Regions from separate parts of the Janthinobacterium sp. BJB304 genome, predicted to be linked through region 1. Evidence: predicted binding sites of a transcription regulator. Region 1 holds the regulator's gene; the other holds the start of a gene.
The links. Region 1 encodes FliA, which starts transcription of late flagellar genes. Its sites were predicted from a motif close to CTAAAGTTTNNNNNNNNNNNGCCGNTA; they were not measured.
Positions count from the first base shown of each region.

Region 2: the regulator FliA is predicted to act here: its motif matches at 5,895-5,921, upstream of CSQ95_RS18180 (DUF5610 domain-containing protein).

Region 1 is NZ_PDZN01000004.1:158,724-173,359, forward strand. Features, by position in the region: gene flhF (flagellar biosynthesis protein FlhF) at 1-1,087, shown strand, start outside; gene CSQ95_RS06390 (antiactivator of flagellar biosynthesis FleN protein) at 1,080-1,943, shown strand; gene CSQ95_RS06395 (RNA polymerase sigma factor FliA) at 1,989-2,720, shown strand; gene CSQ95_RS06400 (flagellar motor protein) at 2,702-3,448, shown strand; gene motD (flagellar motor protein MotD) at 3,454-4,242, shown strand; gene CSQ95_RS06410 (translation initiation factor Sui1) at 4,305-4,667, shown strand; gene CSQ95_RS06415 (hypothetical protein) at 4,739-5,596, shown strand; gene CSQ95_RS29615 (FxDxF family PEP-CTERM protein) at 5,745-6,308, opposite strand; gene CSQ95_RS06425 (flagella synthesis protein FlgN) at 6,740-7,207, opposite strand; gene flgM (flagellar biosynthesis anti-sigma factor FlgM) at 7,216-7,524, opposite strand; gene flgA (flagellar basal body P-ring formation chaperone FlgA) at 7,636-8,331, opposite strand; gene flgB (flagellar basal body rod protein FlgB) at 8,522-8,974, shown strand; gene flgC (flagellar basal body rod protein FlgC) at 8,977-9,378, shown strand; gene CSQ95_RS06450 (flagellar hook assembly protein FlgD) at 9,394-10,092, shown strand; gene CSQ95_RS06455 (flagellar hook protein FlgE) at 10,147-11,694, shown strand; gene CSQ95_RS06460 (flagellar basal body rod protein FlgF) at 11,770-12,513, shown strand; gene flgG (flagellar basal-body rod protein FlgG) at 12,586-13,368, shown strand; gene CSQ95_RS06470 (flagellar basal body L-ring protein FlgH) at 13,419-14,069, shown strand; gene CSQ95_RS06475 (flagellar basal body P-ring protein FlgI) at 14,072-14,636, shown strand, end outside.
Region 2 is NZ_PDZN01000015.1:56,950-71,585, reverse strand. Features, by position in the region: gene CSQ95_RS18210 (SDR family oxidoreductase) at 1-294, opposite strand, end outside; gene CSQ95_RS18205 (CDP-6-deoxy-delta-3,4-glucoseen reductase) at 307-1,332, shown strand; gene CSQ95_RS18200 (MFS transporter) at 1,411-2,682, shown strand; gene CSQ95_RS18195 (DUF1345 domain-containing protein) at 2,721-3,386, shown strand; gene CSQ95_RS18190 (HPF/RaiA family ribosome-associated protein) at 3,588-3,965, shown strand; gene CSQ95_RS18185 (GGDEF domain-containing protein) at 4,227-5,192, shown strand; gene CSQ95_RS18180 (DUF5610 domain-containing protein) at 5,182-5,823, opposite strand; gene sbcB (exodeoxyribonuclease I) at 5,982-7,430, shown strand; gene pyrF (orotidine-5'-phosphate decarboxylase) at 7,656-8,480, opposite strand; gene CSQ95_RS18165 (LemA family protein) at 8,638-9,252, shown strand; gene CSQ95_RS18160 (YgcG family protein) at 9,254-10,084, shown strand; gene CSQ95_RS18155 (TPM domain-containing protein) at 10,084-10,605, shown strand; gene CSQ95_RS18150 (SDR family NAD(P)-dependent oxidoreductase) at 10,693-11,457, shown strand; gene CSQ95_RS18145 (VanZ family protein) at 12,000-12,425, shown strand; gene CSQ95_RS29695 (hypothetical protein) at 12,440-12,610, opposite strand; gene CSQ95_RS18140 (hypothetical protein) at 12,863-13,330, shown strand; gene CSQ95_RS18135 (peptidase M24) at 13,406-14,533, opposite strand.

The DNA of each region.
Region 1 (14,636 bases):
CCAGCGCCCGGCCGCGCCCCGTCCTGCCGCGCCGCGCCAGGCAGCCGGCGAGCCAGTGGACATGGCCCGCATGCAGCAGATGATGGCCAGCGCGCTGGCGCACGTCAAGGAAAACGCCGCCGCCGAGATGAGCGGCATGATGAATGAAATCCGCGCCATGCGCGGCATGATGGAAACCCAGCTGGCGGAAATTTCGTGGGGTTCGACGCAGCAGCGCGAGCCGCAAAAAGCCGTCGTGCTGCGCGAAATGCTGGCGGCCGGCTTCTCGGCCAGCCTGGCGCGCTACCTGATCGACAAGCTGCCCGCCGGCCTCGACGGCGCGCAAAGCATGCGCTGGATCAAGACCGTCCTGAGCCGCAACCTGAACACGGTCGCCAATGAAGACGCCATGCTGGAGCAGGGCGGCGTGTTCGCGCTGGTCGGCCCGACCGGTGTCGGCAAGACCACCAGCACGGCCAAGCTGGCGGCCCGCTGCGTGATGCGCCACGGCCCGGAAAAGCTGGCCCTGATCACCACGGACGCCTACCGTATCGGCGCGCACGAACAGCTGCGCATCTACGGCAAGATCCTCGGCGTGATGGTGCATTCGGTGAAGGACGAAGCGGACTTGCGCATCGCCCTGAAGGAACTCAAGAACAAGCACACGGTGCTGATCGATACCGTGGGCGTGAGCCAGCGCGACCAGATGGTGACGGAACAGGTGGCCATGCTGTCGGGCGCCGGCGCCGACGTGAAGCGTTTGCTGTGCCTGAACTCGACGGCGACGCAGGAAACGCTGAACGAAGTGGTGCGCGCCTACCAGGGCAGCGGCCTGGCCGGCTGCATCATGACCAAGCTCGATGAAGCGGCGTCGATCGGCAACGTGCTCGACGTGGTGATCCGCCAGAAGCTGAACCTGTTTTATGTGTCGAACGGCCAGCGCGTGCCGGAAGACCTGTACCTGGCCGACCGCGGCTACCTGATCGACCGCGCCTTCAAGCTCAAGCGCGACTCGGCGGCCACGCAGTTTTCCGACGCCGAACTGCCGCTCCTGATGGCGCAGGCGGCCGCCCGCAACAATGAAGCGCGCGGGGTGCACCTTGGCTAATTTCGATTTCGACCAGGCCGAGGGCTTGCGCCGCATGCTGGCCGGCCCGCAGCCGCGCGTCATGACGTTCCTCTCGGCCACGCCGCAGGACGACAAGGGCGCCATGCTGGTCAACCTGGGCGCTTCGCTCGCCTATGGCGGCAATGACGTGCTGCTGCTTGACGCCAGCGGCGGCAGCGATGGCGTGGCTGCACGGCTGGGACTGGCGCACGGCGCCAGCCTGCGCGACGTGGCGCGCCAGCAGTGCGGCCTGAACCAGGTCATCCATCAGGTGCCGCAAGGCTTCGGCGTGGCCAGCCTGGGCGCGCGCAACCACCTGATGGACAGCATGGACTATGCGGGCGAGGACGAACTGCGCCGCCTGGGCAAGACCTTCGAGGTGCTGGCGCGCCAGAGCGGCATCGTGCTGGTCGACGGCGTCGTGGCCGACGAGGGCGATTGCTTCCCCGTGCCCTTGATGGCCTCGTCGGATATCGTGGTGCAAGTGTCGACCAGCGCCACTTCGATCAAGGCGGCCTACTGCCTGATCAAGCGCCTGAGCCAGGAACTGGGACGCCGCCCGTTCGGCATTCTCGTCACGGGCGCTTCCGAATCCGAGGCAAAAGTGGTATACGATAATATGGCACAGGCGGCGAGCCGCTACCTGGCCGTGAAGCTGACCTCGATGGGTTCGGTGCCTGCCGATGAATATCTGCACCGCGCGGCGCGCCTGGGCCGCAGCGTGGTCGATGCGTTTCCGCTGGCGGGCGCCTCGGTGGCGTTTCGCGGACTGGCCGAGCGGCTGGCCCGTTCGGCGGCGCCGGTGCTTGGCGGCACCTTGTACCAGACGGGGAGCCCGCACCAGTTCAGCGCCTGAATCGAACCGCAGCACCAGATAAGATGAGAAAACAATAAGCAGCCTATGTACACGGTCAAAGGGAAATCGAACAAGGACTATTTGCTGACGGAGCACATTCCGCTGGTGAAGCGTCTGGCGCACCATATGAAGGCGAAATTGCCGCCTTCGGTCGAGGTCGATGACCTGATCCAGGCCGGCATGATCGGCCTGCTCGATGCCATAAGCCGCTATGAAGAGACGCATGGCGCGCAGTTCGAGACCTATGCCGTGCTGCGCATCCGCGGCGCCATGCTCGACGAATTGCGCACCAGCGACTGGCTGCCGCGCAGCATGCGCCAGAACATGCGCAAGATCGAAGAGGCGATGAGCACCTTGCAGCAGCGCCTCGGCCATCCGCCGACGGAATCGGAAGTGGCGAAGCTGCTCAAGATGTCGCTGGCCGACTACCAGGAAATGCTGGGCGACGGCGGCGGCCACCAGCTCGTGTATTACGAAGACTTTCATGACCCGGACGGCAATGACAGCTTCCTCGACCGCCACTGCGTGGACGAGGACAGCGACCCCTTGCGTTCCCTGCTCGATACCGATTTCCGGCAATCCGTGATCGATGCCATCGACGCGCTGCCACCACGCGAGAAAATACTCATGGGCCTGTATTACGAAGAAGAGCTGAACCTGAAGGAGATCGGCGCGGTGATGGGCGTATCCGAATCGCGTGTCTCGCAGCTGCATACCCAGGCCGTCGCGCGCCTGCGCGCAACCTTGAGGGAGCAGGCGTGGACTGGTCCAGCGTAATCGGGCTGGCGCTGGCGCTGGCGGGCCTGCTGGTCGGCCAGGCACTGGAAGGCGGCAAGATGGCCTCCCTGCTGCAGCCGGCCGCCTTCGCCATCGTCATCATCGGCACCTTCGGCGCCGTGCTGCTGCAGACGCGGTTGCGCACCTTCGTGCGCGGCCTGGAAATGCTGCGCTGGGTCTTCCTGCCGCCCGCCGACACGCGCGCCGCGCTGGCGCGCGACATCGGTCAATGGAGCCTGACGGCGCGCCGCGACGGCCCGCTGGCGCTCGAGCGGCTGATGGAAAACACGGCTGATCGCTTCAACGCCAAGGGCTTGCGCATGATCGTCGACGGCATCGCGCCCGACAAGCTGCGCCAGCTGCTCGACGTGGAAATTTCCGCCTACGAAATGGCCGAGCGCCAGGCCGTCAAGGTGTGGGAATCGGCGGCCGGCTATTCTCCCACCATCGGCATCCTGGGCGCCGTGCTGGGCCTGATCCACGTGATGGAAAACCTCACCGACCCGAGCAAACTGGGCAGCGGCATCGCCGTGGCTTTTGTTTCCACCATCTATGGCGTGGGCCTGGCCAATCTGCTGTTCCTGCCGGTGGCGAACAAGCTCAAGGCCATCGTCTCGCGCCGCGTGCTGCAGTATGAAATCACGGCCGCCGTGCTGTACGACATCGCCACGGGCGACCATACGCGCATCATCGAAGAGCGCGTGTCCAGCCTGCTGCACGAGCACTGATCATGATGCGGCGCGCGCGCAGGAAGTATGACGAGGAACCGGACAACCAGGACCGCTGGCTGATTTCGTACGCCGACTTCATCACTTTGTTGTTCGCGTTCTTCGTCGTGATGTACGCGATTTCGCAAGTCAACGAAGGCAAGTACCGCGTCTTCCAGAATGCCATCGGCCAGGCCTTCAGCCTGGAAAAGGGCGCGCCGCCCATCATCATGGAAGCGCCGCAGGCGATCCCGTTGCCGAATCCCGCCCTGAAACGCCGCACGGAAGCGATCCGCCGCGAGCGCGAACACATGACGCGCCTGGCGCAGGACCTCACGTCCACCTTGGCGCCGCTGGTCAAGGAAGGCAAGGTGCGGGTCACGCAGACGAGCCGCGGCGTGAGCGTGGAAATCAATGCCAGCGTGCTGTTCGACCCGGGCGCGGCGCGCCTGACGGCGGAATCGGACCAGGCCCTGCGCGCCGTCGCCGTGCTGCTCAAGGATGACACGCACGACGTGCAGGTGGAAGGGCATACGGACGTGCAGCCGATCAGCAATTCCAATTTTGCCTCGAACTGGGAATTGTCGGCCGCGCGCGCCAGCGCCGTGGTGCGCCTGTTCATCGCCAGCGGCGTGCAGGCGTCGCGCCTGACGGCGGTGGGCCACGCCGACAATATCCCGGTGGCGCCCAACGAAACCCCGGAAGGGCGCGCGCGCAACCGCCGGGTCGCCGTGACGATCCTCTCGGGCATCCCGGAAACGGTGACGGAAGTGCCGACGGCGCCTGTGGCGCCGGCACCGGTTCCCGCCAACTGAACGCCGCCGCTTGCTACAAGCGCGGCCATCTTTCTTTTATTTCTACCTATTATCTCTCCATCATGAAAAGCAGCTCCCTGGGCGGTCTCGTCTATTCCACTGAAACGGGCCGCATGTGTCCCGCCTGCCGCCAGCCGCTGGCGCAATGCGCGTGCAAGGCGCAAGCCAAGACGGCGCCGGCGGGCGATGGCGTGGTGCGCGTGTCGCGCCAGACCAAGGGCCGCGGCGGCAAGAGCGTGACCGTGGTCAAGGGCTTGGCGCTGGACGCCATCGCGCTGGCCCTGCTGGGCAAGCAGCTGCGCACGCAATGCGGCTCGGGCGGCACGGTCAAGGATGGCGTGATCGAAGTGCAGGGCGACCATGTCGAAACGGTGATGGCGGCGCTGGCCAAGCTGGGCCACCAGCCGAAAAAGGCCGGCGGCTGAGCGTGCGGAGGCGTGCGGCCTGCTGCCGTGCGCCTGTGGTAACGTGCATTTCCTTTTATGCGCCACCTCATATGAACAGCAAACTGAGCGGTATTGCCATCGCCGCTGCCATCACGGCAGTGCTGGCGCTCGTATACTGGCCCGCACCCGATGGCGGCGCGCCGGACACTGGCGCCACCGCTGCCGCCAGCGCGCCGGCGGGACGCAGCCTGGCGTCGTATTTGAATATCGACGCCACCTCGGTCGCCGATGCCGCGCCCGTTGTCGTGTCCCTGGCACAGCGGCTCGAACGCCTGGGCGCCAGCGGCAAGCCGGAGGACGCGTATGCGGCCTACAACCTGATCGACGACTGCATCGTCTTCCAGCGCGAAAACCGCTTGCCGGGGATGGAATTCGAGTTGGGGCGCGAGATGACGGTGGAAGAAAAAACCGCCCAGCAGCAGCTGTGCGCGGGTCTGACGCAGCGCCAGCGCGAGGACCGCCTCGGCTACCTGGCCACTGCCGCGCAAGGCGGCGTACCGGGCGCGGCTACCCTGTTCCTGTCGGAAGGCCCGTTCGGCGACCGCAGCGCGCTGCGCAACCGTCCCGATGATCCGCTGGTGCAGGCATGGAAGCGGCAAGCCATCGCCCAGCTGACGGCGCAGGCGGATGAGGCGGAACTGACCAGCGTGTCGACCCTGATGATGGCCTACCTGCGCGATGGCGATGTGGTGCAGAAAGACGCGCCGCAAGCGTATGGCTACCTGCTGGCCCTGCGCATGGTCTACGACGACATCCTCACGCCCGGCACCACCAATCCCTACCAGGACAGCTACTGGCACTGGCTGCAAAATGAGTTGACACCCGAGCAGCAGGCCGCCGCCCTGATCAAGGCGAATGGCATCGCCGCGAAATTCCGTCAGCATACGGGCCGGCCCACGCACGGTTGAGTGCGTAGACCAGCCCCTGCATAGGCTGGCCCGTGCATAAGCCAGTCCGTGCATAGGCCAGTCCGTGCATGGCCAGTCCGTGCATGGCGTCGCCGCACCGGCGCCAGGTCTGCCAGCTACGGCAGTGCTTGCAGGCACCGGGTGCGGGTCAGGCAGCCGTCTTGCGGCGCCGTACGCTATACCCGATCAGACCCAGTCCCGCCAGCAGCATGCCGTAGGTTTCCGGTTCGGGCACGGCCGTGGTGATGGAAATGTCCAGCACGGAATCACGCACGCCGAGGCCCGTCGCCACCAGGGTGTAGGTGCCTGCTCCCAGCAGTCCGCTGAAGGTGGAATGGGCGAAGCTGCCCAGTACGCCGGTGAACGTATCCGATTGCACCAGGTTGTTGCTGGAGTCGAACAAGTCGATGTTGACGCCAGTCAGGCGGGGACCGAATTCGCTGGCGCCCGTGACCAGCCAGGCGGCGTTGCCCGTGAACGATTGCACGCCGCTGCCGACCGTAAACGTGGTTGTTTGCAGCAGCGAGCCGCGCTCCGTCGTGAAGGTGTCGACGAACAAGGTGTCTTGCGCCAGCAGCGGCGTGGCCACCACGGCCGTCGATACGAGATGGTTGTAGAACACGGCTTGCGTCTCGGCCTGCGCGGCTGGCGCCAGCAGGGTGCAGCCGAGCAGCAGCGCCGCGCCAGCCTTGGTTACTGAGAGAGAGTTCATATCATGCTCCTGTGTACTTGCAGTTGAAGTGGTGTGCGTCATGGCGCAGCGCAAAAGCGCAAGCCGGACGCGTGCAATGGATTAGCTATGCCTGCGGGAACGATGTTCGTGTCGGCGAGGAAAGTCCCACCATGTATTGGTGCGGCGTATGCTAGGGATTAGCATATAGTCATCATTCCCCTCAAGTTTGAGCGTGCTCAAATGTGTGGGCGTGAAGGGGGGGGGGGCGCTGTTGTTTTGGCGTGCGGCGTTGTGGAGGGAATGCGGGCATGCCGGCTCTGCCGCAGCCTCCCTGGAGGGGCGCCGCGGCGGTGATGTGCAGGATGGTCGTGGTATGGGGCCGCTGTTCGGGACGGCGTCAGGCGTGCAGCAATGGCTTATTGCTGTGCCTGTCGCTGCTGTTGCCTGCGCTGGGGGAAGACGGGAGGCGCTTAGCCGATGACGACGCGCCGGCTGGCCGTGTTTGCCATCGGTTGGCCGCTGGGGCCGTAGAAATTGCCGCTTTGGGCAGTGGGGCGCATGGCGTTCAGGGCGCCTTGCGTGTGCAGCATGTGTTTGTTGACCAGCAGACTGTTCAGCCGGTTCTGTTCCTTCGCTTCGCGCGTCGTCTCGAGCAGGGCTTTCCACAGGGGCGCCGCCTCGGCGTCGCTGGTGCTGACCAGCCAGTCTTCCATGCCCGCTTCGGCGGCCGTGAAGCCGGCCGCCGCCAGCGCCTGGTGGCGTTGCGCCGCCAGCTGGCTCAATTGCCCGACGAGCGCCGTCTTGCGGGCCGTGAGCTCCGTGATTGCATCGATGTCAGCCGCAACCAGATGCCGCTGTTCTTCTTTCATCAATGCCAGCAATGTGGTCATGAGCTGTTGCTCGTCGCGCAGGCTGGAAAACGGAGTCACTGATTGCATGAGGTAACCTATCTATTTCGTGAGTGCAGCAAGTCCTTGACCGTGTCGAGGAGACCGTCCGCCACTTTTTCAGAGTTGACCTGGAACTGGCCGTCGGCGATCGCCAGCTTGATGCGTTCGACTTTCTTCGTGTCGAACACGGCGCCGCTGCCGGCAGTTGCACTGGCCGCTAATGCCTGTCCTTGCGGCGACAGGCGTACATTGTCCGACGTTGTCGGTGTTGCCTGGGCTTTCTCGGCATTCCGGGCGCCCGAGGTATTCGCAGGCGCCACCGGCAGGCCGGGATTGCTTTTAATGGTGTTATCGGTAATTTTCACAGCGTGATCCTCGTCTGGTCGAAGTCAAAAAACTCCGGGATATGACTTCTTATCGGCATCTTATCCAGGAACTTTAGTGCGCCAGACTACAATATCGCTATCCATCCGCGTTCAGAACGCCACCTCCACCATGCCGCCAGCCCGCGCCACGCCGCTGATCTGCTGGCCGCTCTGCGTGCGTACCTGTACCGTCTGACCGTCGCCGGCGCTGCCGATGGCGCGTCCTTCTGATGCCACTTGGAAACCGTTGCCGCTGGAAACAACGCGCACCAGCTGGCCCTGCATCACCACCGGCTTGCGGCGCAGGGTGTCGAGGCGCATCGGCGTGCCTGGCGGCAAGGAAATATTCGTGCTGGCGCCCACGACCTGGGCCATGTCTGTGGCGATGCCTGCCGGCAATGCTGCCAGGTCGCCCTGCATCGTCACCAGCTGGCTGGCATCGATGGCTTGCCCTTGCGCCAGCGGCACGGCGCTGGCCACATAGTCGCCCACGACGGCCACGTTCGCCTGCAGATAGATGGTCCAGTTGGCGGGGGCCGTGCAGCGCACGCCCACGGTCGTCTTGCCCCAGGCGCGCGCGCCTGGCGCCATGAAGGCTTGCGGCGCTGGGCAGGCGGCCAGGTTCAGGCGCGGATCGACGGCGCCGACGGTGACCGTCACCTTGCCCGGCAAGCCGTTGCTTTGCACTTGCAGGAATTGTTCCACGCTGTTGCGCAGCGCTTCCGGCGTCTGCCGGCCGGCGTTTTGCGCCTGCGCCAGCAGTGGCAGGGCGGCAAGAGCGAAGAAGAAAGCAAGCGGTGTTTTCATGGTATAGGCCTCTGGAATAGTGCCATGATAGTGGGCGCCGCTCCGTTTGAAGCGACGATTAAGGGGTAAAAGTACGGTCTGATCCGACGATGGTCTTGCCGGCGGGCGCCGTACTATGTTTCCTGTCATCACTATACCGCCATCCTTCCGCCATCTCAGGCGCCAGTGGCAGATCTTTCCGGAGCCTGACATGATAGGGAAACTCGACGATTACATGCGCTTCAACGAGACGGCGCTGAGCCTGCGCTCGACGCGCCAGGAATTGCTCGCCTCGAATATCGCCAATGCCGACACGCCCAACTACAAGGCACGCGACGTCGATTTCGCCAGCGCGCTGAAGGGGGCGATGGCGCGCAAGGATGGCGTGCAGCCGGCCCTGAAGGGCACGGCGCCGCAGCATATGCCGGGCAAGGGCGTCGCCGCCGCCGTGGGTGGCAGCACGGGCGGCAAGGTCGAGACCCTGGCCGACGGCACGCCGCTGCTGTACCGCGCGCCGGCTCAGGGCGCCGTCGATGGCAACACGGTCGACATGGACCTCGAGCGCAATGCCTTTGCCGATAACGCCATCCGCTACGAGGCGGCCGTAACGTTCCTCAACTCGCAGATCAAGGGCATGCTGACGGCCATCCAGGGAGGACAATAATCATGTCGCTATTTAATATTTTCAATGTTTCCGGTTCAGCCATGAGCGCCCAGGCGCAGCGCCTCAACACGGTGGCCAGCAACCTGGCCAATGCCGACAGCGCCACCAGCGCCACGGGCGAAGCCTACCGCGCCAAGCAGGTGGTGTTCGAAGCCGTGCCCATGGCCAACGGCGCCACGGCCGTCAAGGTGCAGAAGGTGATCGAAGATCCGTCGCCGATGAAGCTGGTCTACGACCCGAAGAATCCGCTGGCCGACGAGAAGGGCTACGTCACCATGCCCAACGTGAATACGGTCGACGAGATGGTCAACATGCTGTCGGCCTCGCGCTCGTACCAGACCAACGTGGAAACCATGAACGCGGCCAAGTCGCTGCTCCTGAAAACCCTCACCCTTGGCCAATAAGGCTGACTGATCATTATGGCAACCATCGATACCAGCACCGCCACCGTCACCGACCTGATGGCGACAATGAATCCGAAGAAGACGACGGCCGCGAAAGGCAGCGTCGAGGAAGAAACGAACAAATTCCTGACCCTGCTGGTGACCCAGCTGCAAAACCAGGATCCGATGAACCCGCTGGACAATGCGCAGCTGACCAGCCAGTTGGCCCAGCTGTCCACGGTGACGGGCGTCAACAAGCTCAATACCACGCTGGAAACGCTCAAGACCAGCTACCAGCAAGCCGAATCCATGCAGGCGGCCAATATCATCGGCCATGGCGTCTTGACTGCAGGCAAGAGCATTAACCTGAGCAAGAGCGCAGCCCTGCTGGGCGTGGACCTGGCGACGCCGGCCGACAAGGTCAAGGTCATCATCTACAACAGTGCGGGCAAGGAAGTCCATTCCATCGACCTGGGCCCGCAGGACGCGGGCACCTTGCCGCTGGGCTGGAACGGCTCCACGGCCGAGCTCGACAAGGACGGCAAGCCGGTCGTGCTCGCCGACGGCGCGTACTCCTTCACGGTGGAAGCCACGCGCGGCGGCGCCAAGCTCACGGATGCGACGGCGCTGATGTTCGGTTCGGTCGCCAGCGTGTCGACGGGCGCCGGCGGCGTGAAGTTGAATGTGCCGGGCGTGGGCAGTATCACCATGGCCGATGTAAAACAGATTTTGTAAGCCGCTCATTTGTAGCGTAGACCCTCTACCCCTAATTTCTACCAGGAGAACACAATGTCTTTCCAACAAGGCCTGAGCGGCTTGAACGGCGCCGCCAAATCGCTGGACGTCATCGGTAACAACATCGCCAACTCGGCCACCGTGGGTTTCAAGCAATCGCAGGCGCAGTTCGCCGACATCTATGCCAACTCGCTGTATGGCGTGGGCGGCAACCAGCCCGGTATCGGCGTGTCCGTGTCGCAGGTGGCGCAGTTGTTCAACCAGGGTAATCTGGAAAGTTCGTCCAATCCGCTCGACATCGCCATCAATGGCGGCGGTTTCTTCCGCACCAGCGTGAACGGCGCCATCCAGTATTCGCGCAACGGCCAGTTCCAAGTCGACAAGAGCGGCTTCATCATCAATGCGCAGAAAGCCCAGCTGACGGGTTATCCGGCCGATGCGAACGGCAAGATCCTGGCCGGCGCCACCGTGCCGCTGCAGATCGACCCGTCCGACATGGCGCCGCAGGCCACCACCAAGGTCGATACCCAGATCAACCTCGATTCCAAATCGGCCATGCCGACCGTGGTGCCGTTCACCGTGGGCGAGCAAAAGTCGTGGACCCAGCAATTCCCCGTGCCGGTCTTCGACTCGCTGGGCAATGCGCACACCATGTCCAATTTCTACGTCAAGACGGGCACCAATACCTGGGATGTCTACTCGGCCACTGACGGCAAGGAAATCACCAGCGCGAAAGTGGCATCTGCAGCGCAGACCGATGCCGCCTCGGTGGCAGCGCGCGCCGCCTACCAGGCCGCCGTCACGGCCGTGCCGCTGGTGCCCGCCAATATCACGGCCGCCGCCGTCGCCTATGGCAATGCGGCCGGCGCCGCCGTGCGCACCGCCGCCGCAGCGGCCGGCGCCAGCCCGGCCCAGCTGGCCGCCATCAGCGCCACCTATGGCAGCGCCGTGCCCAACGGCGTCAATTCCAGCCTCACGCCGGACCAGATCGACGCCAATATCTCCTCGGTGACGGAAGTGCCCGCCGTGAAGTCGGCTTCGCTGGTGTTCAACAGCGTCGGCAGCCTGGACAAGGCAGCCATGCTGGCACTGACGCCGCCGCAAACCTTGCCGGTAACGGTGAACCTGCCCGTCTTCCCCGCCACGGGCGCGAACGCGAACCTGGCGATCAAGGTCGACTTCACCAATTCGACCCAGCTCAGTTCGTCCACCAGCGAAAAGCGCACCGTGGCCGATGGCTACGCGGCCGGCCAGCTGAGCCGTTTCGTCGTGGGTTCCGATGGCGTGATCCAGGGCCAGTACAACAATGGCAAGACGCGCGACCTGGGCCAGGTGGTGCTGACCAAATTTGCCAATCCGAATGGCCTCGAACCGCTGGGCAACAATGCCTGGGCGGAAAGCTCGGTCTCGGGCAGTCCTATGACGGGTTCGCCGAGCTCGGGCGGCCTGGGCGACTTGCGCGCCTCGGCGGTGGAAGTGTCGAACGTGGACCTGACGGCGGAACTGGTCAACATGATCACGGCCCAGCGCGCCTACCAGGCGAATGCGCAGACCATCAAGACGCAGGATTCCGTCTTGCAAACACTCGTCAACCTGCGTTAATAGTACCGGGGTCAGGCCCGCCGGGTCTGCCCCCAGCTTTCTGCCTTGGGTTGAAGGCAACAGGAGAAATAAAAAATGGACCGTCTCATCTACACCGCCGGCTCCGGCGCCAAGCACATCCTGGACAAGCAGGCGACCACGGCGAACAACCTGGCGAACGCCACCAGCACGGGTTTCCGGGCTCAGCTCGACTCGTTCCGCGCCGTGCCCGTGGTGGCCGATGGCATGATGCCGACGCGCGCCTTCGTCGTCGATTCGACGGTCGGTTCCGACTTCACGCAAGGCCCGATGCAGCACACGGGCCGCGCGCTCGACGTGGCCGTGGAAAACGGCGGCTGGATCGCGGTGCAGTCGGCCGACGGTTCCGAAGCCTACACGCGCAACGGCGCCCTGAAGCTCAATGAAAACGGCATGCTGCAGACGCAGTCGGGCCTGATGGTGCAGGGCGATACGGGCCCCATGGCCATTCCGCCCGGCGTGACGGTGGCCATCGCCAGCGACGGTACGGTGGGCACGATATCCACGGACGTGCCGCCAGGCCCGTCGACGGTGCTGGGACGCATCAAGCTGGTCAACCCGCCCGAGCAGCAACTGGTGCGCGGCGACGACGGCCTGTTCCGTCTGAAGGATGGCACGGTGGCGCAGGCCGACCAGGCCGTCAAGTTGACCACCGGTGCCCTGGAAGGCAGCAATGTCAGCCCCGTCGACTCCATGGTCAGCATGATCGCCCTGGCGCGCCAGTTCGAAACGCAAATGAGCTTGTTGAAGAATGCCGAGAATAACGCGGCGAAAGCCACCCAGATCCTCGCTTTGAATTGATGGGGACCACCGCATAATGGTCACATAGAAATAGTCTACAGGGCTGACCAGCGCTGTTATTGGAGAAAAATTATGATTCGTTCCCTTTGGATAGCCAAGACCGGCCTGGAAGCGCAGCAGACGCAGATGGACGTGATCGCCAATAACCTGGCCAACGTCAGCACCACGGGCTTCAAGAAGTCGCGCGCCGTGTTTGAAGACTTGCTGTATCAAAATGTGCGCCAGCCGGGCGCGCAATCGTCGCAGCAGACCCAGCTGCCATCGGGCTTGCAGATCGGCACGGGCGTACGCACCGTGGCTACTGAACGCATCCATACGCAGGGCAATCCCCAGGCGTCGGGCAATTCACGCGATGTGATGGTCAACGGCACGGGCTTTTTCCAGGTGCTGCTGCCGGACGGCGCCACCGCCTACACGCGTGACGGCTCCTTCCAGACCGATTCCAACGGCCAGCTCGTCACTTCCGAAGGTTTTGTCATCCAGCCCGCCATCACCGTGCCGACCAATGCGCTGAGCCTGACCGTGGCGCGCGACGGCACCGTCTCCGTCACCTTGCCCGACACTGTTGCGCCATCGCAAATCGGCTCGCTGCAGCTGACCACCTTCGTCAATCCGGCCGGCCTGGAATCGAAGGGCGAAAACCTGTACATGGAAACGGGCGCCTCCGGCGTGGCGCAGACCAACACCCCGGGCACCAACGGCGCCGGTGTGCTGATGCAGGGCTATATCGAAACGTCGAACGTCAACGTGGCCGAGGAAATGGTCAACATGATCCAGACGCAGCGCGCTTACGAGATCAACAGCAAGGCAATCACCACGTCCGATCAAATGCTGCAGAAATTGTCGCAACTTTAATTTTCATAGTCGTCATGCCATCCGCCGCCGGATGGCAGCGGAGGTTCGTCATGCAATACCCCATCATCGCCCTGTTGTCCGCAGTCCTGCTGTCCGGCTGCGCCATCACGCCCACCTCGATCGTGCAGTACCCGACCACCACGCGCGCGCCGATGCCCGAACCCGTGGTCGTCAGCAACGGTTCCATCTACCAGCCGTCGACTTACCGTCCCGCCTTCGAAGACCGCCGCGCGCGCCACGTGGGCGACACCATGACGATCGCCATCACCGAGCGCACGAACGCCGTCAAGGCGGGCGCCAGTTCCGGCAACAAGTCGGGCAGCGTGGGCTTTTCCACGCCAGGCATGCTGCAGGGCCGTCTGGGCGGCACCGTCTCGGCGAATGGCGCCACCAAGTTTGCGGACGGCGACAACCAGTCCGCCAGCAACACCTTTTCCGGCACGATCGGCGTGACGGTGATTGAAGTGCTGCCGAACGGTAACCTGATCGTGGCCGGCGAGAAACAGATTGCCATGAACAAGGGCACGGAATTCATCCGCTTCTCGGGCATGGTCAATCCTGATACCATCGGCACGGGCAACGTCGTGCCATCGACCCAGGTGGCCGACGCACGCGTCGAATACCGTACCAACAGCCAGATCGACCGCGCCGAAATGGCCTCGATGGCGTCGCGCTTCTTCCTCAGCCTGCTGCCGTTCTGATCATGGCCACTTTTACTTTCCCCCGCTTTGCCGCTGTTTTCGGCCTGGCCATCTCCCTGCTGGCGCCCGTGGCGCAGGCCGAGCGCATCAAGGACCTGGCCAGCATCGCCGGCGTGCGCCAGAATCAGCTGATGGGCTATGGCCTCGTCGTCGGCCTCGACGGCAGCGGCGACCAGACCACGCAAACGCCATTCACCATCCAGAGCGTGGCGGCGATGCTGCAGCAGCAGGGCATTAACTTGCCACAAGGCACCAGTTTGCAACTGAAAAACGTGGCCGCCGTGATGGTGACGACGGCCTTGCCCGCGTTTGCCCAGCCGGGCCAGCTGCTCGACGTGACGGTCTCGTCGATGGGCAATGCGAAAAGCTTGCGCGGCGGCACTTTATTGATGACGCCATTGAAGGGCGCCGACGGCCAGGTGTACGGCATGGCGCAGGGCAACGTGCTGGTGGGCGGCGTGGGCGCGCAGGCGGCCGGCAGCTCCGTCGTCATCAATCACCTGAGCGTGGGCCGCATATCGGGCGGCGCCACGGTCGAGCGTACCGTGCCTTCGGCGCTGGGCGCCA
Region 2 (14,636 bases), on a different contig from region 1:
GCGCGTGCGCCGGTCCAGCAAACCCGACGACAAGGGCGGCGCCAGGTGCACGATCATCGTCGCCAGTCCCGCCAGCCGTTTCAAGCTGGCGCGGTCGTCGAGATTGGCCACGATGGGCACGGCGCCGGCTGCCCGCAGCTGCGCGCGGCGCACCGGCTGACTGGTGACGGCAAAGACGCGAAAGCGCGCGCGCAGCAGGGGCAGCAACCGCATGCCGACGTCGCCGCAGCCGAGGATCAGCAGGCGCGGCAAGCCTGAGGGCTTGCGCAAAGAGTGCTTTAACATATTTTTCATCTCAAGGATTGTATGACTTTTCAAGTTACTGTTCAGCCCAGCGGCCACCAGTTCAGCTGTGAAGCGGACGAAACCGTGCTGGCGGCGGCGATACGCGCCGGCGTGGGCTTACCGTATGGCTGTAAAAATGGCGCCTGCGGTTCCTGCAAGGGCAAAGTGCTTGCCGGCACCGTCCAGCACAAGGCGCACCAGCAACGCGCCCTGACGCCGGAAGAGGAAGCTGCCGGCTTTTCCCTGTTCTGCTGCGCCACCACGGAAGCCGACCTCATCATCGAAGCGCGCGAAGTGGCGGGCAGCAGCGACTACCCGATCAAGAAAATGCCGTCGCGCGTGACCACCATCGAGAAGGTCGCCCCCGACGTCGTCGTGCTGACCCTGCAGTTGCCGGCCAGCGAGCGCCTCAACTACCGCGCCGGACAGTATATCGAAATCATGTTGCGTGACAACAAACGCCGCAGCTACAGCATGGCCAGCGCGCCCGCCGAAGGCGGTCCCGTGACCCTGCACATCCGCCACCTGCCGGGCGGCCTGTTCACCGACCAGGTGTTCGGCACGATGAAGGAGCGCGACATCCTGCGCTTCGAAGGCCCGATGGGCACCTTCTTCCTGCGCGAAGATTCCGACAAGCCCGTCGTGCTGCTGGCCTCGGGCACGGGCTTTGCCCCGCTGAAAGCCATCGTCGAGCACATGATCAACGAGCAATCCCCGCGCCCAATCACCCTGTACTGGGGAGGTCGCCGTCCGCACGACCTGTACATGGATGCGCTGTGCCGCCAGTGGGCCGCCGACTTGCCGCAGTTCACCTATGTGCCCGTCGTGTCGGAAGCCTTGCCGGAAGACGCCTGGGGCGGCCGCACGGGCTTCGTGCACCAGGCCGTCATCGCCGACTTGCCCGACATGTCCGCGTATCAGGTGTATGCCTGCGGCGCGCCCATCGTCGTCGAATCGGCCAACCGCGATTTCGTGCAATTGTGCCGGCTGCCAGCCGACGAGTTCTACGCCGACGCTTTCACCACGGAAGCCGACCTGGCCAAATAAGCATCCAGACAGCGGGGTGCTGCTGGCGCTGCATCCGCTGCCGTCACCCGCCCCACCCCGCTGTTCCCTGGAAATGTCATGTCTCTCGCTTCCGCCGGCAACGGCTTCAGTATCCTGCGTCACCGCAATTTCGCCTGTTACCTGTCCGCCCGCGTGCTGGGCACGGTCGCCGTGCAGATGCAAAGCGTGGCCATCGGCTGGCAGGTGTACCAGATCACGGGCAGCCTGTTCGACCTGGGCCTGATCGGCCTGGCGCAGTTCGCCCCCTTCCTCGTCTTGATTTTGCCGGCCGGCCACGTGGCCGACCGCTACAACCGCCGCAACATCATCGCCTGGTGCTTGACGGCGCAGCTCGCCTGCGCGCTGGCCCTGCTGGCGTTTACGTTAAGCAATATTTCCATCGTCTGGCCCGTGTTCGCCGTGCTGGTGCTGTTCGGCAGCGCGCGCGCCTTCATGATGCCGGCGACGCAAGCCGTGCTGGTCAACATGGTGCCCACGCAACACTTCAGCCGCGCCCTCGCACTCAGTTCGTCGAGCTCGCACGTGGCCATCATCCTGGGGCCTACTCTGGGCGACTTGCTGTATTACTTCGGCCCCAAGGTCGTGTATCTGATCTCGTCGGCCTTGCTGGTGCTGTCCGTGCTGCTGATGCGCGCCACCACGCCGGCGCCGCAAGTGGTCAAGCGCGAACCCGCCAGCTGGCACACCTTGCTCGAAGGCTTGCGCTTCGTCTGGTCGAAACCCATCGTGCTGGGGGCCATTTCGCTCGACCTGTTCGCCGTGCTGTTCGGCGGCGCCACGGCCCTGCTGCCGGCGCTCGCGCATGACGTGCTGCATATCGGCCCCAGCGGACTGGGCTTGCTGCGCACGGCGCCGGGCGCCGGCGCGGCCCTGTGCTCGATCGCGCTGGCCTTCTTCCCCATCACGCGCCGGGTGGGCGCCTGGATGTTCGGCGGCGTGGCCGTCTTCGGCCTGGGCACCTTGGTGCTGGGCAGCACCAGCTATTTCCCGCTGGCCCTGGCGGCGCTGTTCCTGATGGGCGCCGGCGACATGGTCAGCGTCTACATCCGCCACCTGCTGGTGCAGTTCGAGACGCCGGACGAAATCCGCGGCCGTGTCAGCGCCGTCAACGCCGTCTTCATCGGCGCCTCGAACGAGCTGGGCGAATTCGAATCGGGCTTGACGGCCGGCTGGTTCGGTCTGGTACGCGCCGTGCTCTTCGGGGGGGCCGCCACCCTGGCCGTGACGGGCGTGTGGGCCGTGCTGTTCCCCGTGCTGTCGCGCATGGACCGCTTCCCCCACCACGAAAAGGAAGCGGCCGCCAGGACGCCCACCGCGACCGCAAACTAAAGGCTAAGATGCGCTATTGCCACTGACGAACTTGCACCATGAAAATCACGCTTCCCTTGCACGGCTTCATCCGCAGCCGCCCCCACCTGAGCATGGCCACGGCCATCGGCGTGGCGGTCGGCCTGCTGTTGCCCTCTTCCTGGCAACAGATGACGCGTTTGCTGACGGCGTGGAATGTCGCCGTCTGGTTCTACCTGGCGACGATGGCCTGGATGATGATGCGCGCCAACCATCACAAGGTCAAGGTGATGGCGGCGCGCCAGGATGAGCGGGCCACCACGGTCCTGTCGGCCCTGTCCGTCGCATCCGTGATGAGCCTGGTGGCCATCGTCTCGCAACTGTCTTCGATGAAAGACATGGCGCCCGACGAGCGCGCGCTGCATTACGGCTTGACGATCCTGACACTGGTCGGTTCCTGGTTCCTCGTCGGCACCCTGTTCTGCTTCCACTATGCCCACCTGTATTACCAGGCCGACCCCGCAGTACGCCCCCTGAAATTTCCCGACGACGAGCAAAACCCCGATTACTGGGATTTTCTGTATTTCGCCTTCACCATCGCCGTGGCCGTGCAAACGTCGGACGTTTCCGTACAGACGCGGCTGATGCGGCAGATCGTGCTGGGGCAATCCGTGCTGAGCTTTTTCTTCAACCTGGTCGTGCTGGGGCTGTCGATCAATATCGCGGCCGGCCTCATCAATGGATAAAGCTGGCGCCGGCTTGAAAAAATTCCGCGAGGAAACTTGACCTGGGTGTAGGGTTAAGCTCATCTTAATCGTGCGCACCCTCTTGAAATACTGGAAAGAGGAGTAAGATAAGTTCCATGCACAGACGTCATGTGCATGAGGCAGCAACCAGGCCGCAGCACGCCTGAGATGGGTTTTTTTTGAATTGACAGGAGTAAGCATATGCAAATCAATATTCATACCGACAGCACCATCGCCAACACCGCTGGACTGAACGAACATGTGCAATCCGTACTTGAAAGCGCACTGAGCCGCTTCCGCGACAACCTGACCCGCATCGAAGTCCATATCAGCGACACGAATGGCCCGAAAGGCGGCGCCGACGATATCCGCTGCGTCATGGAAGCACGCGTTGCTGGCTATCAACCGATTGCCGTGACCGAACAGAACGCCACCGTGCATCAATCCGTTGCCGGCGCCACCGACAAACTGAAACGCGCCATCGATAGCGCCCTGGGCCGCCTGCAAGACAGCAAGCGCCACGCCACCGGCAAGAATGCCGTGATCGATACGGCCGAAGCGGAAGAAACCGCCGAGTAACTCCCCTCCTGCAGGATTTCCAGAGACTGAGGCAGCCGTTCAAGGCTGCCTTTGCACATCTGGAGCCACCTTCCTGCGCGACAACATCCATAGTAGAACAGCAAGCATTTCAACTTATTAACACGGCAATGAAATAATTGTCGTATTTCCCACAGAAAGTGACACCAAGCAAGCCTTTGCCGTTACAGCCAAGGCCGCTTTACGCTATCATGAAGCTACCGGCCCCCTGCTCGCGCGCGCCGGCTTTTTGAAAGTGTGATTGTGGAACAGATCGGCAACTTCGGCGCTTCAGGCTGCAACATCGGCGATTTACAGCTATTTCGCGATGGGGCGGATAGCCAGACGGCCGCCATGCTGGCGCCCTGCCCCGTCATGCGCCTCGAAGCGGGCGAAGCCATTGCCGACACACAGGGCACCAGCCTGTATATCGTCCTGCGCGGTTCGCTGGCCGTGGCCGCCGACATCCACACGGGCATGGATGACGGCACCGTCAGCAAGGTCTTGCCCGGCGAAAGCGTGGGCGAACAATCGGTGCTCGATGAAGCGAGCAACCTGGCCGCCATTTCCGCCCTGGAAGAAACTGACTTGCTGGTGATCGACGCGGCCGTCGTCTGGGAATTGATCGAACAATCGAACGGCCTGGCGCGCAACCTGCTGCGGCTGCTGTCTTTCCGCATCCGCGCCGCCAACGCCCTGCTGCGCCGCCGGCAGAAACTGGGCGAGTTCTACCGCCAGATGTCGATGGTCGACAGCCTGACGGGTTTGTACAACCGCGCCTGGCTCACCGATTTATTGCCGACCATGATAGTCACGGCCCACGCCAGCGGCTCGCCGATGTCGCTGGTGATGATAGACCTCGACCATTTCAAGCGTTTCAACGACACGCACGGCCACCAGGCGGGCGACCAGGCGCTGCGCATTGCCGCACAAGTGCTGGGCGCGGCCCTGCGGCCCACGGATTTTGCCGTGCGCTATGGTGGCGAGGAAATGATGGTGATCTTGCCCGATACCAGCGAACACGTGGCCTTGCGGGTCGCCGAACGCTTGTGCGAACGCATGCAGCAAGCCGTCATCTTCGCCGATATGCGCAGCGCGCTGCCGCACATCACGGGTTCCTTCGGCGTGGCCAGCCTGGCAGCCGAACAGGACGACGAAGCGCTGATCGCGGCGGCCGACGCTGCCCTTTACCGGGCAAAAGCATCGGGCCGCAACCGGGTCATGCTGTAGCCCAGGCAGCCTTGCTGTCGGCCGGCTTGGCAGCATCCGGCTTGGCCGCATCATCCTTCTTGCTGCTGTGCGCCGCGATGAAATCCGCATAGCCCTTCTGCACCAGCTCATACGTCTTGTCGATATTGCCGGCGATATCGCCGTTCAGCACTTTCAAGCCGCCCAGGATGTCGCGCGCTTCCTTGAAACCTTTTTCCATGCCGCCGCTGATGGTGTCCATGAACTTGGTCAGGGCCGTATCGTCGTCCATGTCGGGGTTCTGTTTCTTGAACGCGTCGAAAAACCCCGTCGACAGCGAGACGATGCGGCTCGCCGTCGCTTCGGCGCTGTTGTCCTGCGACGCCGCGTTCTGGATCGCATCGTCGCCGTACTGGCCTTTCAGCGCTTCATTGATGTTGGTGATGGCCGTCTTGTACAGCAGCGCCAGCGGTTCGTTCTCGGAACCGATGGACACGTTCAGCGACGCCTGCATGATGGACGCGTTCAATTGCAGCTTGCTGCGGTCATTCACGCTCATTTCAGCGTTGACGCCATCCTTTTGCTGGACTTTATCGTCCTTGCCGGCAACGCCCGGACTGACGGAAGTCACGGAAGGGGTGGAATTGCCGCCTGCGGCGATGGGAATTGACACGATAGACCTCCTTGAACGGACAATGTATGCCACCATGCGGGAAACGCGATGATGACCATCCTCTCGTGTAGTATCGGCAGGTTTTCAGAAAACTGAAGCGGCGGCTTGTTTTTAGCGGCCCGGATAACCCATTCAGCAACATTAAGTTACGACCATCAATGACTAACCAGACCTTTCTTTGGCACGACTACGAAACCTTTGGCGCCCAGCCGCGCCGCGACCGCCCGGCCCAGTTCGCCGCGATCCGCACGGATGCCGAACTCAACGAGATCGGCGAACCGATCATGTTGTATTGCCAGCCTGCAAATGATTTCCTGCCCGATCCGCAATCGTGCCTGATCACGGGCATCACGCCGCAGCAATGTCTGCAGCTGGGCGTGCCCGAACACCAGTTCGCCGCCACCATCGAAGCGGCCTTTTCGGAGCCGGGCACCATCGGCGTCGGCTACAACACCATCCGTTTCGACGATGAAGTCACGCGCTTCCTGTTCTGGCGCAACCTGATCGACCCGTACGCGCGCGAATGGAAAAACCATTGCGGCCGCTGGGACATCCTCGACGTGGTGCGCATGACGCACGCGCTGCGCCCGGAAGGTATTCAATGGCCGAAGCGCGACGATGGCCAGACCAGCTTTAGACTGGAACACTTGAGCAAGGCCAATGGCCTCGTGCACGAAGCGGCGCATGATGCGCTGTCCGACGTGCGCGCCACCATCGCCCTGGCACGATTGATCCGCGAAAAGCAGCCGAAACTGTTCGAATTCTGCCTGGCTCTGCACAAGAAGGATAGGGTCGCCAGCGAAATGGGCATGCACCTGGCCGCCGGCGAGCGCCAGCCCTTCCTGCACGTGTCGGGCATGTTCCCCGCCGAACGGGGTTGCCTGGGCGTCGTCTGGCCGCTGGCCACGCACCCGAGCAATAAAAATGAAATCCTCGTCTGGGACTGCGCCTACGACCCGCGCGAACTGTTCGAGCTGGACGCCGACACCATCCGCACGCGTTTGTTCACGCGCAAGGAAGCCATGCCCGAAGGGATGACGCGTCTGCCCGTGAAAAGCGTCCATTTGAACAAGTCGCCCATGTTGGTCGGCAATTTAAAGACCTTGTCGCCGGCCATGGCCGCGCAATGGGGCATCGACGTGGATGCGGCGAAGATCAACGCCCAGCTGGCCGCCGCGGCGCCGAACATGGATGCCATCTGGGCCGAAGTGTTCCAGCGCCCGGGCGCCAATACGGCCCTGGACGTGGATGAGGATTTGTACAACGGTTTCGTCAGCAACGACGACCGCCGCCTGCTCGAATCCTTGCGTCGCGAAACGCCGGCCAAGCTGGCCACGGCCCGCCCCTCGTTTGCCGACGAGCGCCTGCAGGAATTGCTGTTCCGCTACCGCGCACGCAATTTCCCGCAAACCCTGAGCGAGGCGGAAAGCCTGCGCTGGGAACAGCACCGCGCCGCCCGATTGTTCGACGGCGACGGCGGCGCCCGTACCATCGAGATGCTGTTTACGGAAATCGACGTGCTGTCGGAATCGGTCGATGAGCGGGGAGAAGAGATTCTGGGCGAATTGTACGATTACGCGGAGATGGTGGCGCCCATGCGCGACTGAAGGACCAGGCCGGGTAGGTCGGATTAGCGGGGCAAGGCCCCGCTAATCCGACAACATTGTTGACGTTACCGATATTGTCGGATTACGCGGCTACGCCGCTAATCCGACCTACTCATTGAACCACCAATACGGCCGTAGGTCGGATTAGCTCGTAGAGCGTAATCCGACAACATTGTTGGCCCGAGCGTGGTGGTGTCGGATACGCGGCGTCGCCGCTAATCCGACCTACGCTGCGCGGTGTTGATTGATCGCATCGCGCGTTTCAATGGCCACGCGGCGCGCCGCGTCGGCCCAGTCTTCGCCGTCCTGCGGCGTGGCGTAGATGATGGCGCGCGAGGAGCTGATCATCATGCCCATGCCGTTCGCCGTCTGGCCCGCGCCGACGGTGGCGGCGATGTCGCCGCCCTGGGCGCCGATGCCAGGCACCAGCAGCGGCATGTCGCCCACGATGGCGCGCACTTGCGCCAGTTCTTCCGGGAAAGTGGCGCCGACGACGAGCGCGCACTGGCCATTCTTGTTCCATTTCTCGGCCACCAGGCGCGCCACGCGCTGGTACAGGGGCACGCCGTCCGTATCGAGGAATTGCAGGTCCGAGCCGCCCGGGTTCGAGGTGCGGCACAGGATGATCACGCCGCGGTCTTTCCACGCCAGGTAGGGATCGAGCGAATCCTCGCCCATGTAGGGGTTCACGGTGACGGCGTCAGCGCCGTAGCGTTCGAACGCTTCGCGCGCGTATTGCGTGGCTGTCGCGCCGATGTCGCCCCGTTTCGCGTCGAGGATCAGGGGGATGTGCGGGTAATTTTCGCGCACGTAGCGGCAGATGTCTTCCAGCTGCTTTTCCGCGCCCAGCGCGGCAAAATAGGCGATCTGCGGCTTGAAGGCGCAGGCCAGGTCGGCCGTGGCATCGATGATGCGCGTGCAAAAGGTGGTGATTCCATCGGGCAAGTCGCGCAGTTCGGCCGGCAGTTTCGCCAGGTCGGGGTCCAGTCCCACGCACAGCAGGGAATTATTGGCCGTCCATGCGGCGGATAATTTATTGATGAAATTCACGGCACACCTTCTCTATATTCAGTTGCAAACCCCGTATTGTAACGCGGCGCTGGCCAGGGAAGGCAGGCTGAGGCGGCGGCCGGCGCTTATTAAACCGACATGGCGGGCCGTTTCAGGTATATTTGCCCCACCTCCTTTACTCTGCACGGAACCCATCATGCAAATCACCAATCAATTCACCAAATGGCTGCGCCTGGCCCTGAGCGTCACCGTCCTGGCCGGCATCCTGACGGGCTGCGGCTACAACGACTTCCAGAGCAAGGACGAAGCCACCAAGGCCGCCTGGGGCGAAGTAGTCAACCAGTACCAGCGCCGCGCCGACCTGATCCCCAACCTGGTCAACACCGTCAAGGGCTATGCCACGCACGAGCGCGAAACCCTGGAAGCGGTGACCAAGGCGCGCGCCGCCGCCACCAGTTTCCAGATCACGCCCGAAGTGCTGAACGACCCGGCCGCCTTCGAAAAATTCCAGCAGGTGCAGGGCCAGCTGTCGTCGGCCCTGTCGCGCCTGATGGTGGTGTCCGAGAAATATCCTGATCTGAAAGCCGACACCAGCTTCCGCGACTTGCAGTCGCAGCTGGAAGGCACGGAAAACCGCATCACCGTGGCGCGCCAGCGTTACATCGCCGCCGTGCAAGATTACAACGTGCATGCTCGCAGCTTCCCGAACAACCTGACGGCGATGGTCTTCGGCTACAAGGTCAAGCCTTCGTTCACGGTGGAAAACGAAAAAGCCATTTCGACCGCGCCGACCGTCAACTTCGGCAAATAAGATGAAAGCCTGGTCTTATCTGGCGGCGCTGGCGACGGCGCTGCTGTGGACAGCCTTGCCCGCCAGCGCGCAGGGCTTGCAGCCCGTGCCGCCGCTGGCGGCGCGCGTGACGGACAACGCCGGCATGCTCGATGACAAGCAGAAAGCGGCACTGGAAGGCGTGCTGGCCGACTACGAAGCCAAGACGGGCAGCCAGATCGCCGTGCTGCTGGTCAAGAGCACGGAACCGGAAGCCATCGAGCAATACAGCATCCGCGTGACGGATGCCTGGAAGCTGGGCCGCAAGGGCGTCGATGACGGCGTGCTGCTGATGGTGGCGAAGGACAACCCATCGTCCTTGCGCCGTTTGCGCATCGAAGCGGGCCGTGGCGTGCAGGGCGTGCTGACCGATGCGCAATCGAAACGCATCCTGCAAGACGTCATCGCCCCCCATTTCAAGCAAAACGACTATTACGGCGGCCTGGTGGCCGGCATTGGCGCCATCGCTACCCTGCTGAACCAGGAGCAATTCCCCGCACCGGCGCAAAAACAGGCCCCGGCGACCGTGGAAGCGGGCGGCCTGACCTTCTGGCTGCCGCTGCTGTTCTTCGGCTTTCTTGTGCTCGTGACCGTGTTCCGCTCGCGCGGCGGGCCGAACCGGCTGCAGCGCGGCAGCAACTGGTCCAGCGGCGCCACGGGCGTCGTGCTGGGCAGCATCTTGAACCAGGCGCTGAACAACCGCGGTGGCGGCTTCGGCGGCGGTGGCGGTGGTTTTGGCGGTGGCGGTGGCGGCGGTGGTTTCGGTGGCGGCGGCGGCGGTTTTGACGGCGGCGGCGCCTCGGGAGATTGGTAATGACGAAACAACTGACATTCGGACAGCGCTGCGGACGGGCCCTGAAACATTTGCGGGGCACGCCGGCGACGGCGCGCCAGGCCTTTCCCGAGCGCACCCTGAAAGCCATCGAAACGGCGATTGCCGACGGTGAAACGATGCACCGGGCCGAAGTGCGCCTGATCGTCGAAGCGGCCCTGACGCCGGGCATGGCCTATCAAGGCGTGAGCAACCGCGAGCGGGCGCGCGAACTGTTCGCCCAATATGGCGTGTGGGATACGGAAGACAATGTTGGCGTGCTGATCTATATCAACCTGGCCGAACACCAGGTCGATATCGTGGCCGACCGCAACGTGGGCCGGCGCGTCACGCCGGAGCAGTGGCAAGCCGTGTGCCGCACCATGACCAAAGGGTTCAAGGAGGGCAATTACCACGACAGCACGCTCGATGCCTTGCAGCAGCTGAATACCTTGCTGCAAAGCCACTTCCCCGCCAATGGGACGCGCGGCAACCAGTTGCCGAACGAACCCATCCTCCTCTGATTCCTGCCCAGGGATTAAAATCTGCCCATTGCCGCGCGGGCTGGTGTTCCTGGCAGCGCGGCCCCCATACCCCGCCGAGGAGCACACATGAAATTAGTCAATAAAACCGCCATCGTCACGGGCGCCACGCAAGGCATCGGCCTGGCCTGCGCCACCCGCCTGATCGCCGAAGGGGCGCAAGTGATGCTGGTCGACATCAAGGACGAAGGCGCGCAGGCGGCGGCCGCCCTCGGCCCGCAGGCGCGCTTCTTTTGCGCCGACGTCAGCCAGAAAGCGGACGTTGATGCCATGCTGAAGGAAACCTTGGCGCAGTTCGGGCACATCGATATCCTCGTCAACAATGCGGGCGTCACGCATGCGGCCGATTTCCTCGACGTGTGCGAAGACGATTTCGACAGGGTCATGCGCATCAACCTGAAGTCGATGTTCCTGTGCGGCCAGGCCGTGGCGCGCGAGATGGTCAAGCGCAACAGCGGCTGCATCATCAATATGTCCAGCGTGAATGCGGAGCTGGCGATCCCGAACCAGGTGCCATATGTGGTGTCGAAAGGCGCCATCAACCAGCTGACCAAGGTCATGGCCCTGAACCTGGCGCCGCACGGCGTGCGCGTGAACGGCATCGGGCCGGGCACCATTCTGACGGAACTGGCCAAGCAGGCAGTGCTGTCGAGCCCGCAGGCGCGCCACACGATTTTGTCGCGCACGCCGCTGGGCCGCTGCGGCGAGCCGGAAGAAGTGGCCGGCATCGCCGCCTTCCTGGCCAGCGACGACGCCACCTACATGACGGGCCAGACCATCTATGTCGATGGCGGACGCATGGCGCTCAACTACACGGTGGCCGTGAAAGAGTGACGCAATCGAGTTATATCAAAAAAGAATAATGCATATCTAAAAAGATCATTAGACACATATCGTGCGACGCAGCATAATGCACTTGTCTCCACTATTCTCCTCCAAGAAAATAGTTTTAAGCCCGCTTTCACCAGCGGGCTTTTTTTTTGCCATCGCTGCTGCAACATGGCCATTCTTGCCATTTCCCGCAATCTTCCCGCTCATTCCGCCTGCCGCAAAAAAATGTTGCGGCGTGTCATCAGCCCGTCATCTTCGACCCCTATACTTGCTTCATCTGCTGTACAGGCAACCGATATGCCTGACTACAGACAGGTGTGCCGCCATGGCACACCACTCCCCTTTCATGACCGTGGCGGGCGCCGGCAAGGCGCGCGACAGGGTAAGTACCGAGCAACTCTCAACTCTTGACCCATTTCATTTGGGTTTTTGGCCCGCGCCCCCGCGGGCCTTTTTTTTCCTGACCAGCAAGCTCTTGCGCAAAAACACGGTGCCCCGCCACGCCCATGATATTGTGACTGCCTTTCCACCCATCCTGACGCATCATGCCTGTACCCTTGCCCGAACTTTGTTTTGCCGACCGCTACGAACGCCTGCGCTACCGCACGGCCCTGGTGTTGTATGTGCTGGTGATTTTAATCGGCGACATCCCCGGCGTGCGCGCCGACGTGGGCCAATATGCATCGGGCGGCGTGCTGCACTCCTTCGGCTATGGCGTACTGGCCCTGATCTTGTTCAGCGGCACGGCCGGCGGCATGGCCCGCCGGGCGCTGCTGTCGGTGCTGATGGTGGCGGCCATGGGCGCGCTGGACGAATTCATCCAGAGTTTCCTGCCTTACCGCCATGGCGCCGTCAGCGACTGGGTGGTCGATATCACGGCGGCCGCGGCGGTCTGCCTGCCGCTGTCTTTCCTCTGGCCGAAAATGGTCGCCGCCGCCCTCGGCAAGGGCGCGCCGCTGCCCGACGCCTGACGCGGCGCCGCCCGTCAGGCGCGGTCCGCTTCGCTGTCCAGCAATTCCAGCCGTAACTGCCCCTGGCTGCGCGCGCTGCGCGTGCCCAGGCGGCGCATCAGGGCGCGCGCCTCGCGCCGGCTGCCAGCCCCCATGGCGCGCGCGGGCATCGCGCGCGGTGCCGCCGACGGCCAGCACCAACTCATCGATCAGTTTTGCGGTAGGGCCAGATGACATTTTTTCTCCCGATTCAACAGTGAGGAAGCGTGCAGCCGCACGAAGTGGTAATTGCCAGCATCTTTTATACCAAGCACGGCAATTAGCCGCTTGATCTATCTCAATCGGCAATGCCGGCCACCGAACATCCTGGTTCCGCCATGCTCTTACATGCAGCAATCGCTGCTATCCGCAATCACTGCGGGTACCGATCCTGAGTGTGCGACCATGAGGAGACCAAGATGAGATCGAAAACAACCCTGCTGCTGACCGGCCTGACATGCGCCTTGCTGGCGGCCTGCCATTCCACGGAGAATACCGGCCTGGCACGTAGCAATAGCGGCGAAACCTATGCTGCACCGGCCGGCACGACGCCGCAAACCAGCATGCCGGCCAGCAGCACGGCCAGCACCGCCACCGATACCGGCATGAGCAGCAATACGGCGGCCCAGTCCAGCATGAACATCAGCTCGGCCACGGTCCAATCGATAGAAACCGTGCCGCGCAGCATGGATCAAGGCAGTGCCGACATGCAGGCGGGCACATCTGGCACCGCCGGCAGCACCTCGGGGGCGGCGGGCAATATGCTGTACCGCGTCACCTTGCGCCTGGACGATGGCACGACGCGCACCTTTGTGCAAAATACCCAGCCCGCCTTCCAGATCGGCGAGCGGGTCAGCGTGCAAAAAGGCGTGATGCAGCGCTATTGACATGCGCCGGGGCTGGCCCACACTCGCCGAGGGACACTTGCCGAGGTTTTCCACCCCTGGCCGCATCAAGCCGCCTCAGGCCAGCGCCAGGGTCAGCGGCCGGCTGCGCCCCTGCACCACGGCCGAAGGCCAGGCCGGGTCATGCGTGAGGTTGTGCAATTGGCTGCCGTCGAGCAAAAACGTGTCCTCCACCGTGCTGCCGGGCAGGCTGGGGTGGAAGGCCAGCGCCATGCCCCGCTTGAGGATGATTTCCGTGTGCGCGCCGGCCGCCACTTCGGGCGCCAGGTAGCCATGGATGCCGCCCTGCCGGCTGGTGCGCACAGTGTCGGGCTGGCCCGCATAGGCGTAGGCGCTGTCGAGCGCGTGATACACCATGCTCAGCGCATGCCCCGTTTCGCACGCGTCGAGCGCCACCGCTTCCAGCGCCAGCATGGCAGCATCGGCATCGTCCATGGCCACGGCCACGCCATCGGCGCGGCGCGGCGCCGGGCCGAAGCGCCGTTGACGGCTGAGGCTGGCGCACAGGCCGAAGCGCCGCGCGCACAGGGCCAGCACGGCTTGCGTACCCAGCATCACCTGGGCTGGCGGCGCGCGCCGGTACCGCCGCTGGCGGTCTTCGCCGCTGACCAGCACGTGCACGGCTTGCAAACCCCGCAGCGACAGCGCGCGCACGCACGCGGCAGCCAGCTCCAGCTCGCTCCAGTCGGGGCGGGCTTGGCGCAGCGCATCGGCGGCCGCGCCGGCAGCCTGCTGCCCCACCAGCCGGTAACGCTGCTGCTCCGATTCCAGCAGCACCAGCCGCTCTTCGCGCAGGGCCACCGGCAGGCTGCGTTCGTGCAAGCCCGGCCGGTCGGACAAAACAGGCAAGCCGCCAGCCGCATGCTGCACGAAATGCTCGCGCAATTCATACAGCTGCGGCTGCATCCAGGGCGACACCTGCCACGTCCATGGACCGCGCACTTCCTCTTCGCGCATGCGCATGGCTTCGGCTTCGTCCGTCAGGATGTAGGCCGCGTCGCGCGTCACCAACACTTCCGCGCAACCGCACTCGGCCGTATGGCAATGGCTGTTCGACGCGCCCGCCGTGGCCCACGCAAACCAGTCCACGCCCCGCAGGCGCACGGCGCCGGCACGCTCCTGTTCCAGCCAGCCCCGTATCTGCGCCAGCTTGTGCGCCACTTCCAGTTCCAGCGGCCAGTTCATGACCACCCCTCGTGCGGCGTCCGGCGCGGCACCGCCCCGCCTGCCCTGCCTGGCGCCAGGCGGGCGTCCTGTTGTTCATGCATAGCTGCTCCCTTCCTACATG